Regions from separate parts of the Priestia sp. P5 genome, predicted to be linked through region 3. Evidence: riboswitches for the same ligand, from Rfam matches in the RefSeq annotation. Region 3 holds a riboswitch; each other region holds the start of a gene.
The links. A riboswitch is a leader RNA that binds a small molecule or an ion and turns the genes downstream of it on or off. The one in region 3 is predicted to bind thiamine pyrophosphate.
Positions count from the first base shown of each region.

Region 1 (4,267 bases), 410 kb from region 3:
TATTCGTATTTTTTCACTGTTACTTGACATTCTTTTAACGGAATAAGTTTTGACTTTTTCGTCCATTTGTATCCTAACCAAACAATTAAGAATAAAGGAAGTCCGATATAAGAAACAAGTACACCGTACCAGTCAATCGAATCACCCATAAACGCCGAATAGTTTTGACCTAAAATAACAACAGCACATAAAATAAAGGCAAAGATAGGACCAAACGGGAAAAGTTTTGCATGATATGGAAGTTCACTCAAAGCATGACCTTGGGCAACAAAAGCTCTTCTAAAACGATAGTGGCTGATTGCAATTCCTAACCAAGCAATAAAACCAGACATACCAGAAGCGTTAAGTAACCATGTGTATACCGCACCGTCTCCAAAAAATGAAGCACCAAATGCAAGTGTACCGACAAGTGCCGTTGCGATTAAGGCATTAACTGGAACGCCTCGTTTATTCACTTTTGCTAAGAACCTTGGTGCTTTTCCATCTTTCGCTAAGTTCCACAGCATACGCGTAGAAGCATACATACCTGAGTTACCAGCAGATAAAACGGCTGTTAAAATAACGGCATTGATAGCCGATGCCGCAAACGCCAGACCTGCTCGTTCGAATATTAGAGTAAACGGACTTACCCGCACATCATCGCTTGCTAATGAATCCGCTGTGTATGGAATAAGCATTCCAATAACAAAAATAGCTAAAATATAAAATAACAAGATGCGCCAGAAGACTTGTTTAACTGCGCGAGGAACCGTTTTTTCCGGATCTTCACTTTCTCCAGCCGCGACCCCAAGCAACTCTGTTCCTTGGAATGAAAAACCAGCAGCCATAAAAATACCTAAGACAGTAAAGAATCCACCGTGAATCGGTCCATCACCAAGCGTGAAGTTTTTAAAACCTGGCGCTTCATTGTTAAAGATACCAAAAATCATCATAATACCAATAACTAAAAAGATGATAACCGTTACTACTTTAATTAATGAAAACCAAAATTCAGATTCGCCAAATCCTTTTACAGAAAGGTAGTTAAGCCCAAACATAATTAATAAAAACAGGGCACTCCATAAAATAGAAGAAGAGTTCGGGAACCAAAATTTCATAATAAGGGCTCCAGCAGATAATTCAGCTGCAATTGTAATAGCCCAGTTGTACCAATAGTTCCAGCCGAGAGCGAAACCAAAGGATGGATCTACAAATCGAGACGCATACGTACTAAACGAACCAGCTTCAGGCATATAAGCTGCGAGCTCCGCCAGGCTGGTCATCAAAAAGTAAACCATGACACCAATAATAGCGTAAGCTAAAAGCGCTCCCCCAGGTCCTGCTGTGTGAATTGCTCCACCACTTGCTAGGAATAAGCCGGTTCCGATGGCTCCTCCTAATGAAATCATCGTTAAGTGGCGAGATTTCAACCCACGTTTTAATTCTTGCTGCTCTTGCATAGATAAATACTCCTTTCGAATGTACGGAAAGAGACGGGATAACATAAAAAAAGCCCGCAGTATATGTGCGCGCTTTTAAATCTGAAAACCGCGTCAACCTTCCGTGAAGATAGCTCTTCACATCACTCGCATGATGTGACAGTTCTGTTCCTGTTCGGAGACAGCCCCAGCTTAAATCAACCGAGAAGTGATCTAAACTTCGGCAATTTTTCCTTTCAAGCAACATCCTCAATGTTCTCTGCATTTCCGTTACTTTACTATTAAAAACTGCGACCTCTACCTCATCGATTAGGATGAGGGTTTTTTATATTCATTTGACATAAAAGAAGTATAACAAATACTAAAACGATTGTCATTATAAAAAATAGATTCAGAAAATAGAAACATCTTTGAAATCTCTCGAATCTATTTTGTTACATATGGTATAATGAGTGTTGTCATAATACTACATAAATATCCGAACGTACCACAGGGGGAGCCGACGTGCTGAGAGTGAACAAATTGTTCAGACCCTTAGAACCTGTTAGTTAACGCTAGCGTAGGAATGTGGGAATAGTAGCATATATTTGCTTACTCCTGTGTAAACCGTTTGATATGAATGATTCAAAAACAGGAGTGAGAAACGTGAATAAAGCATTACCTTTACAGGCTAAAATTGAAATAGCTATTTTTGCAGCATTGGCTTTTTTAATTGATCTTTTACCTTCTATAAAAATTGCAATAGGCGTAAGCATTTCGTTCTCTATGGTTCCTATTTTTATTATGTGCTTTCGATGGGGAGTCAAAGGAGGAGCTTTATCCGGATTTTTATGGGGAATATTGCAATTAGCTTTAGGAAATGCATATATTTTAACCCCATTGCAAGCTTTTATAGAGTATATTATCGCTGTTACCTTTATTGGATTTGGCGGGATTTTCTCTAGTTCTATTAAAGGATACTTAGCTAATAATCAAAGATCAAAAGCTTTCTTTTTTATTATCTTATCTTTAATTATAGGAAGTTTTGCTCGTTATTTTTGCCATTTCATTGCAGGCTTAATATTTTGGGGATTTGCTGCCCCAAAAGGAATGCCTATTCTATGGTATTCTTTCTCGATAAACGGGATTTCGATGATTGGGTCGTTGCTATCATGTCTAATTATCCTTTCACTATTAATCCCATCGGCATCAAGAATGATTGTAACTAAATCACACTCATAATAAAAAAGGCTAAATCTACCAAGGTTTAGTCTTTTTTTTGTCATTTGTCACCTTTGTTTACACGAAAATGTGTCAGGTTTGATAACATAGTTAGTGAAATATTCAAAAAACTGTTTTATGATAATCACCATATTCAAACGAGATAAGGGATTGATAGCATGCTACAGAAATGGATCACGAGCATAGGTTTAGATATTGGAACAAGCACAACAAAGCTGGTTGTAAGCAAGCTGTTAATAGCAAATCAACAAAATCAGTTTACGCTGCCAGGCTGTCAAATTATTGATCGTCGCGTAACGTATGCAAGTTCTATCTATACCACCCCTATGCTAAACGATGTTGAAATCGATGTTCAAAGATTAACGGTACTACTAGAACAAGAGTATAAGAATGCAGGAATCTCCTTAGATCAAGTGGAGGCAGGTGCTGTGATCATTACAGGAGAAACGGCTAGAAAGCAAAATGCAGAAAGTATCGTTCACTATCTAGCCGAACATGCTGGGGATTTTGTTGTTGCAACAGCCGGCGCTGACTTGGAAGGAATATTAGCAGCAAAAGGATCGGGAGCAATCGAACGTTCTGCTGAAACAAATGCAGTAATTGCCAATATTGATGTAGGAGGAGGCACTGCTAACATCGCTTTATGTCAAAATGGAAAAGTGATAGAAACGTTCACACTGCATGTAGGTGGGAGATTAATTCGGCTGAATTCAGACGGTGCTGTAACCTACATTTCACCTTATTTAACTGAATTTTTAAAAAATAATTCTTTAACACTACGAGAAGGTGAAAAAGCAACATTTGAAAAGCTTTCGTCTATCTGTCAATTACTAGCTGAAGAAACCGTGAAATATGTAAAAGTGCTGAATCAAAATTCCACGCTGCTTGTTTCTCCTCATACAAGATCTTCTATACACCCCGAAACGATCATGGTTTCAGGAGGAGTAGGAGCAATGATGGAGAAGCAAAAGCCAAAAACCGTGAAAGAAGTGGCCATACATGGAGACATTGGTCCGCTTCTAGCATATCATTTTCAATCCATCCAAATATCTCAAGCCGCTGAGACAACGCGCGCTACTGTAATTGGTGCTGGTATGCAAAATACAGAAGTTAGCGGATCAACCGTATACATTGGGTCGAAGCGGCTGCCGCTAAAAAATATTCCGATTATAGAGATACCCGTTCAGCAAGAAGAGACGTGGAATCCGCAGCTGTTTCAAGAAAGAGCTCGGGCGTCATGTATGCAGGCTTCAACTATTTTCAGTGCAGAAGATCCCCCCGCTGCTATTGCTTTATCTCATTTTCCTTACTGCAGCTATAAGATGCTTCAAGAATTAGCAAAAGTAATAAGCGCTGAATTTATTGCTTGTTTTAAGGGAGCTAAGTGCCTCGTTGTTCTATGCGAACAAGATATTGCAAAAGCCTTAGGACAAGCATTAGCTAAACAGAGCAAAGAGTTAGAAATTATTTGTTTAGATCAAATTGATTTTACACACGGAGATTACATTGATCTAGGGTTACCAGTAGCTGGAGAGGCGATCTCCGTTTCCGTTAAAACGCTCGCTTTTTCATCATAATCTATTAAATATCTAAGGAGGAAAAGATGTTTAAAACTACACGATTGTTAG
Region 1 is NZ_JAKWFJ010000001.1:2,195,144-2,199,410, forward strand. It holds gene MMB69_RS11885 (amino acid permease) at 1-1,439, opposite strand, end outside; lysine riboswitch at 1,542-1,726, opposite strand; TPP riboswitch at 1,901-2,001, shown strand; gene thiT (energy-coupled thiamine transporter ThiT) at 2,034-2,639, shown strand; gene MMB69_RS11895 (ethanolamine ammonia-lyase reactivating factor EutA) at 2,798-4,216, shown strand; gene MMB69_RS11900 (ethanolamine ammonia-lyase subunit EutB) at 4,243-4,267, shown strand, end outside.
Region 1: another riboswitch for thiamine pyrophosphate. It lies ahead of thiT (energy-coupled thiamine transporter ThiT); the one in region 3 lies ahead of thiM (hydroxyethylthiazole kinase).

Region 2 (4,267 bases), on a different contig from region 3:
TTTTTAACATACTCTTCATCCTCCTCCTACAAATGAAACGACTTCTAACGCATCTCCATCTTTTAAACTTGCATCACTATGTTCTTCTTTTTGTAAAATATTCTTGTTTAGCTCAACAATTACCACTCGTTCGTGCAGGTTCTGAGCCTGCAACAAGTGCTGAACCGTTTCAATTTCATCTCCAACAGTAACGGTCTTACCATTAATGATTAGATTCAATGAACTCCCTCCATTACTCTAGTTAGCTGAAATGATGTAAAAAATGAATGATTCGGCTTTTTCCCTAACAAAGCATCAGCCATAATTTTTCCAGTTGCAGCACTTAATAAAATACCGTTTCGGTAGTGGCCAAACGCCATGTGTAGATTCCCTATTTCAGGATGCTCTCCTAAATAAGGCCAGCCATCATTTGTTTGTGGACGAAGACCTGCCCATGCTTTTTCAAATGTGGCTTCTTTAATAGCCGGCAGAAGCGCAGAAGCTTTATTCAGCAAAAATTGAATACCTTGTGCAGAAACCGTCTTGGTAAAGTCATGCTTTAGCTTAGTTGCCCCTATTACGATTCTTCCACCAGTCTTTGGCACTAAGTAAAAACCTTCATCTAAAAAAATCGTTTTAGAAAGCAGCGGCTTATGACTTTGCAGAGCAATACACTCCCCTTTTACAGGAAACACCTGACCTAAATGTTCAGAAGAAATAAAGCGTTTAGCCCATGAGCCTGCTGCAATAACTACTTTTTCTCCATAAAAAGAGCCTTTGGACGTCTGTATACCTTTTACTGTTTCATTTTCCATAATAAGAGAATGAACGTCACAGTATTCAAATACATCTGCTCCGTGATACAAGGCTCCATGAGCAAGAGCTTGCGTTAACTTAGCTGGAGCTAGCTGGCCGTCCCCCGGTATTGTAATGGCTCCGTATATGTCTGGAGAGAGCCCGGGTTCTAACAAACGCGCTTCTTTTACATCGATCCATCTTACATGTTCATCCCACCGGTGGTGCTGAGCGGCTTTTTTCTTTAATACGTGTGCATCTTCTTCTGTTACAGCGACTTTTAATAAGCCTTTTTGAATGAGCTCTACGTCGATGGCCGTTTTTTCTTTTAGTTCCTTCACCAGCTCAGGAAACATGCTTCGGCTCTTAATAGCAAGGTCTAAAAGAGGACCTTCTTCATCAATTTCAGCTTGGGCACCTAAAATACCAGCGGCTGCACTTGAAGCTTCACAACCAATTTGATTGCGCTCAAGAATGGCCACTGATGCTCCTTGTTTTGACAAATGATAAGCGATAGAAGAGCTGATTATGCCTCCTCCGACTAACAGTACATCATAATGCTGCTTCATTTTCTCCACCTCCAGATGTCCATATATGAGAATATTGTTTAATCGCTTCAAGGGGATTTTGCGCAAGCATGGCACCAGACATCACAGCTATACCGTGTGCTCCTGTTTGCAGTACCTCTTTGGCATTTCCAGGTGTAATCCCACCAATCGCAATAACTGGTATCTCCACAGCGTCTACTACTTCTTTTAGCGCTGCTATCCCTCGACTTTTTAATCCTTTTTTTGAATGAGTTGAATAAATATGTCCGTATAGAATATAATGAGCGCCATCTTTTTCAGCTTCTAGAGCTTCTTCCACAGAGTGAACTGATTTTCCGACAATAAGAGAAGGAAATGCGTCTCTAACACACGAAACATCTAAACTATGATAGGCAAGCTGTACGCCTTTTGCTTTTAAAGCATGCGCTACATCAACTCGGTCATTTACAATAATTTTAGAGAGACAAAATGGCAGGCTTTCTAGCAAACATTGAATCTGCTTTGCCGTTTTCTTTTTTTCTCTAATATGAATGGCACCCGCAAAAGGCTCAATAGCCGTTAAAATGTCTCGAACCTCTTCAATTGGCTGCTTATCTGTTGTAATGACATGAAATTTAGGAATATCCATATGATCGAAACCTTTCCGTTCAGAATAAAGAGAAATTTCAATCACTTCATCTTGTGTAGAGGGCTTTATTACATACAAAAAACCACTCTACAACGTAGAGTGGTTAGCATGTATCGTTATGTAAACATGATCGCCACTTCCCTACGCTGGTACAAACCAGATCAGGTTCAAAGGGTCCGAAATACATTCGTCTCAGCTTCAAAAAGCTCCCCTAGTGATTGCTATTTATTGATTTTGTTTTTGCACTTAAAATTATAACACAACTAGATGTAAATACAATATCTCTTTATGCTCTTACGGCTCTCTTCCTTTTATAGATATATCTTTTAAGCTTCTTTACTAAGAGACCCAGCGCACCACATCATTCTGCTTTTTATATGGTTAGTAATCGGTATAGTCGTCAAATTCTTCTTTGTCTTTTTCCTTTTTCCGATCCCATATAAACAGCAGGAGTAACATAATAAAAGTTAGAATATAAAAACCGTAAAAAATAAATGCCGCCACAACATTTATAAATAAAAATAAAAAACCGATGATCTGACCTGCAACAGCTACAATCAACAAAATGTATTTCCAAACTTCTGCTTTTCTATCCATTCTCTACTTCTCCGTCTTTTTGTTTTTCCCTACTAGAAACGTTCTCTTTACTTAAATAAAAACGTTCCTGCCAGTAAACCGACTGTAAATAAACCAACTGTTCCAAATGCTGAAATCCCCACGTACGCCAACATTTTCCGATAAGATTTTTCTCGAATTAACTGTACGGTTTCCACACTAAACGTTGAAAAAGTGGTAAAGGCACCAAAAAAACCAATGCCAATCATTAAAAATATTGAATCATCATAAGCATGACTAGGAACCTTTCCATAATAACTACCGAAAAAAAGACCAAGGCCAAACGCACCGAGCAAGTTTACAAATAGCATTGATACTGGAAAAGGAGGGTTTGAAACTGTTTTTGTAACTTTTAAACCCAAAAGATAACGGCATATTCCTCCAGCTGCTCCGCCAAGTGCCAAGCTCACTATGCTCATCTACTTCACCTCATGTACTTTCACTAAATTTTTCCCTGCCTCTTCACCGCATAGATAGCCTGCTAAGGCAAGAAGGATTCCACCTACTAAAGAGACAATGACATAAATGGCTCCCCAAAATAAATGGTGCTGTGTGAGGGAAATGACGTCTCCTGCAAACGTTGAATACGTTGTAAAACCGCCGCACACGCCAACTCCTAGCCCAAGCTTTATCCATTCTTTTGGCTTTTTCCACACAAAAAATCCTGTTAATAGGCCTAGTATGAAGCTTCCTAATAGGTTTTCGATTACCGTTCCTATTGGATAGCCCGTATATAATAAGGAAAGATTCAGCAAATAACGTGCATATGTACCAGCGATAGCACCAAAAGCAATTGAGATTAAGTTTATAGCTTTCATCATATCGCTCCGTTTCATAAATTCTTCTTTAAGTGTACCATAAGGAATTTATTTCTACCTTAACATTTAACTATATGTTTATTGCACCAAAAGTCATGAAAAAATGAAAGAGAAAATCGTCGCATGAAACTTCCTTTTTCCTCCTCGAATCTCCCTTAAAAATCCACTTAATCCAAATTTTAAAATCTTTCTGTATCCTTATGACAAACCGTGTATAGAAGGTATATTTCCCTTATTTTAAGTCACATTAATCGTATAAGTTTTTTTTGTTGACTTTTGCTGTGTTCTTGTTTAGTATCACAGAGTATCATTTCCTATCAGAATACTAGGGGGTTTAGAAAATGAAGAAATTTGCTGCACTTTTGTCGCTACTATTAGCTTTCACAGTTGTGCTTGCCGCATGCGGTTCTAGCTCAAAAAATGAAGCAAACAATGGGGACAATAAATCTTCACAAGAAGATTTATATAATAAAGTGAAAAAAGATGGCGTATTAACAATTGGAACTGAAGGTACATACCCTCCGTTCACTTTTCATGATGACAAACAAAAGCTAACTGGGTTTGATGTAGAATTGGCTCAAGAAGTAGCTAAACGTCTTGGCGTAAAAGCTGAGTTCAAAGAAACACAGTGGGATGGCATGTTTGCTGGATTAGATGCTAAACGATTTGACATGATTGCTAATGAAGTTGGTATTCGTGAAGATCGTCAAAAGAAATACGATTTCTCTGATCCATACATCCAGTCAGGCGCTGTATTAATTGTTCGTAAAGACGAAAAAGATATCAAATCATTTAAAGATTTAAAAGGAAAAAAATCAGCGCAGTCATTAACAAGTAACTATAAAGACATGGCTCAATCTTATGGTGCAAACATTACGAGTGCT
Region 2 is NZ_JAKWFJ010000005.1:61,645-65,911, forward strand. It holds gene MMB69_RS24480 (thiazole synthase) at 1-10, opposite strand, end outside; gene thiS (sulfur carrier protein ThiS) at 16-219, opposite strand; gene thiO (glycine oxidase ThiO) at 216-1,343, opposite strand; gene MMB69_RS24495 (thiamine phosphate synthase) at 1,327-1,950, opposite strand; TPP riboswitch at 2,072-2,173, opposite strand; gene MMB69_RS24500 (hypothetical protein) at 2,332-2,547, opposite strand; gene crcB (fluoride efflux transporter CrcB) at 2,595-2,984, opposite strand; gene MMB69_RS24510 (fluoride efflux transporter FluC) at 2,985-3,383, opposite strand; gene MMB69_RS24515 (amino acid ABC transporter substrate-binding protein) at 3,725-4,267, shown strand, end outside.
Region 2: another riboswitch for thiamine pyrophosphate. It lies ahead of MMB69_RS24495 (thiamine phosphate synthase); the one in region 3 lies ahead of thiM (hydroxyethylthiazole kinase).

Region 3 (4,267 bases):
TTATTATTTTTACAGGAATTGGTCTCGTTATTCCAATTATGCCAACATATATGACAGAGCTTCATATCAACGGAAGCGTGATGGGGCTTTTAGTAGCGGTGTTTTCACTAACTCAATTTCTGTTTTCACCTTTAGCAGGGCGGTTATCAGATTCGTTAGGGAGAAAGAAAATTATTGTAGCGGGAATGATTGTTTTTGCCTTGTCTGAATGGTTCTTTGGTTCAGTGAGTACGCCTCTTTTATTATTTGTATCGAGAATGTTAGGCGGGGTCGGGGCCGCGCTCATTATGCCTGCTGTTATGGCCTATACAGCGGACGTGACGTCTGCTAAAGAACGTGCTAAAGGAATGGGCTATGTGACGGCGGCGATTACAACAGGATTTATTATTGGGCCCGGTATCGGAGGCTTTTTAGCTGAATACGGCATGCGCGTGCCATTTTATATGGCCGCAGTAGCAGGAGGCTTGGCTGCAGTGATTACGCTTCTTGTTTTGCCAGAGTCTCGTCCTGTACAAAATCCTGCTGTTTCAAACAATGAGAATCCAAAAGAAGATCGGCTGCTACTGCAGCTTATGAATTCTTATAAAGAACCTTATTTTTTAAGTTTAATTATCGTTTTTGTGACATCGTTTGGATTATCCAATTATGAAACAATTTTTTCACTATTTGTTGATCATAAATTTAGCTTTACGCCAAAAGATATTGCGTTTGTTATTACGTTTGGCTCTATTGCAGGGGCTGTTGTGCAGGTTACGATTTTTGGATGGATTTTAAATAAGTTCGGTGAAAAAAGAGTGATTTCGTTTTGCTTGATGATGACGGGACTTTTTATTTTACTTACGCTATTTGTGCACACGTACTGGCTTATTATTGTTGTAACATTTATCGTCTTTTTAGCAACAGATATTTTACGTCCGGCAATCAGCACGCAAATGTCGATGATGGCACAAGACGACCAAGGGTACGTAGCCGGACTAAATTCTGCTTATACAAGTCTTGGGAATATTATTGGACCCGTTGTAGCAGGCTTTCTCTTTGATATAAACATTAATTACCCGTACGTATCAGCTGCACTTGTACTGCTGCTTTGTTTTCTTTTATCTTTAAGAGCAGGGAAGGACCGAAAAACAGCTGTGAGAAATCAAGCGATTCAAGAGAAATAACGAGAAGGAAAAAATGATAGAATTTTTAGGGGATAAAAGACCTCCAGTAGCTTACTGGAGGTCTTTCAATGATGCTTTTAGTAAAGCTGTAAGATTTACAACACCACTCAGCCTATAGCGAAGCTTTATTTTATCGGCAAAACAGTGAAATGGTTGCAAATAAAAAAGGTTAATAGTAAACTTTAAACGTAACAAGAATAGTATGGGAGCTTGCGCGGGGCAGGCTGAGAGTACAGGGGCGCCTGTTGACCATTTGAACCTGTTGGATAATGCCAGCGCAGGGAATGTGAGTACATACCAAAGCACTTTGCGCATGCAAGGTGCTTTTTTGTCTTTTTTTTGCAGTGTTAAAACTAAATGAAAAGAGTGAGAGAATATGGATATTAGTAAAATTTCAGCTCAATTAGAAAAAGTAAGAGATACAAGTCCACTTGTTCATAATATTACGAATGTCGTGGTAACCAATTTTACTGCAAATGGACTGCTTGCACTAGGAGCTTCACCTGTTATGGCTTATGCGAAGGAAGAAGTGGCTGACATGGCACGAATCGCCGGAGCGCTTGTCTTAAATATGGGTACACTGACGGCTCAAGAAGTAGAAGCGATGAGAATAGCAGGAAAATCAGCAAATGAAAATGGCGTGCCGGTTATTTTCGATCCTGTAGGAGCCGGAGCAACACCGTTTCGTACAGAAGTAGCACGTCAGCTTGTAGAAGAATTAAATATTGCAGTTATTCGTGGTAACGCTGCTGAAGTTGCGAATGTAGTAGGCGAGTCATGGCTCATTAAAGGCGTTGATTCATTAGAAGGACAAGGAGACGTCATTGAACTTGCTGAGAAAGCAGCGAACAAATTAGGTACAGTGATTGTTATTACGGGTAAACAAGATGTAATCACGGATGGAAACACAACGTATACAGTAGACAACGGTCACCCGTTATTTACGAAAGTGACGGGTACTGGATGTCTGCTAACATCAATTATAGGAGCTTTCGCCGCTGTAGAAAAAGAATATGTCGAGGCAAGCGTTGCTGCTTTAAGTTTTTACGGAGTGGCAGGTGAAATCGCCGCAGCGAAAAAAGGTGAAGAAGGGCCGGGGAGCTTTCAAATTGAGCTGTTAAATCAGCTTCATCTTTTATCTGGGCAGGATATTGAATCATATGCAAGAGTACATCAACGTTAAAAGGAGCCGGAAAATGACAAACGAAGAAATCAAAAAGCTGCTGCCAGTTTATTTTATAATGGGCAGCACTAACTGTACAAAAGATCCGAAAGAAGTGTTGAAAGAAGCAATTCAAGGCGGCGTTACCGTGTTTCAATTCCGTGAAAAAGGCGAAGGTGCCCTAACAGGAGAAGCGAAATATCAGCTGGCGAAGGAACTTCAGCAAATTTGTCAGCAGCACAACGTTCCTTTTGTTGTGAATGATGATCTTGACTTAGCGATCCGTTTACAAGCAGATGGCGTTCATATTGGACAAGAAGATGAAAAAGCTCATATTGTTCGAGAAAAAATAGGAAAAGGAATTGTGGGCGTCTCTGTTCATAATATACAAGAGCTGCAGCAAGCGATAAAAGACGGGGCGGATTATGTAGGAATGGGACCTGTTTTTCCTACTTCTACAAAAAAAGACGCAAAAGCAGTGCAAGGTACAAAATTAATTGAAGAAGTGCGAAACCAGAATATTGACTTTCCAATTGTAGGAATCGGTGGCATCACGCCTGAAAATGCCAAACAAGTAGTAGAAGCAGGTGCAGATGGCGTTTCTATTATTACCGCGATTAGCTTAGCAGCGTCTCCAAAAGAAAAAGCAGCTCAATTGAAAGAAGCGGTAGGAAAATAAAAAAAGCGCACAGTGTGCGCTTTTTTTATTATAGCTGAACAGTTTGAGGAGTTTCTTCGCCTTCATTCATAAAGCGAATTTCGTTTGGCGTAATTTCCAGAACAACATACTCAGGGTCATTTGGACCGTCAAACCATTCTTTCATGTGATTGTTCCATATACGTCCTTTTAATTGATCACCAGTACGAAGAACAGCTGTCCCAGATAATTCTAAGTATTGATCACCATATCCTTCGCCGCTGTAGCCTAATAGTACGTGCACGTTCGGATTGGCTTCGATTTCTTCTGCCTTATGTGTATTGATATTTGTTGGTGTGTAAAGAGCGATACCATCTTCATCGCTGAAAAATGTCATATAGCGAGAGTGGGGTTTGTTGTTTACAACTGTGGCTAATGTTCCTACACGATTTCCTTCTAATACTTCATTTACTTTTTTAGCAATTTTTTGTTCATTCATTTTATCCATCTCCTTTATTACTTTTTATGTTCCTCAATCGAAGATAAATAAAACATACATGTCTAAAAAAAATATAAGTTAACAATAAAATAATTATGTAAACTAATAAATTAAAAAATAAAAAAAGCTAGCTACAGCTAACTAAAAAATAAGCCCGCACTGCCGTAACCCTAAGTGTCTTAAATACCCAGATCTACTAGGTGGGTGCCCTCATAGCCGGGTTTAGCGTCCCAAGAAGGGCGTGCTATCTGCAGCTAAATTTTGAGCTCCCTTTTAACACTCAAAGGTTTAAGACAACATGAGTATACGCACAGCGCAGGTATGTATAACAAATGTAAATAAAATGCCGATATATAAATGTTTTCTAATTAATCAACTTTCATCGTACAAGAAATGATTATAACGGAATAATGAATGGAACGCAAGACTTTTATTTAAAGTTTTTCTTCTCTAATATCTTGGCGGTTATGCAGTAACAAAATAAGAAAAGAACCCGCAACTGGAATGAAACATAAGAGAAGGGAAGGTCGGGATGCTATCCTTTCTTTTGTCATAACGGAGTAAGAAAGCCACGTTAAAACAAAAAAATCAGCGGTCATCACGCTAACAAGCTGTGACTGCATAAAAGCATCTCCATAAGCTTTTATTGAACCTATGGATAGTCCGTATACGTAACCTGCAATCGTGAGTGCTAAGCATAGTCCAATCCATAGACGAGAAGAAATGATAGCAATGAAACGTGAAGGAATACGCGAACGTGTTCGAACTTTTTGTCCTCTCCAATGATAATAGAACAAAAGAGAAAA
Region 3 is NZ_JAKWFJ010000001.1:2,602,848-2,607,114, reverse strand. It holds gene MMB69_RS13960 (MFS transporter) at 1-1,163, shown strand, start outside; TPP riboswitch at 1,356-1,464, shown strand; gene thiM (hydroxyethylthiazole kinase) at 1,540-2,346, shown strand; gene thiE (thiamine phosphate synthase) at 2,360-3,004, shown strand; gene MMB69_RS13945 (pyridoxamine 5'-phosphate oxidase family protein) at 3,033-3,461, opposite strand; RNA gene ssrS (6S RNA) at 3,609-3,786, opposite strand; gene MMB69_RS13935 (hypothetical protein) at 3,896-4,267, opposite strand, start outside.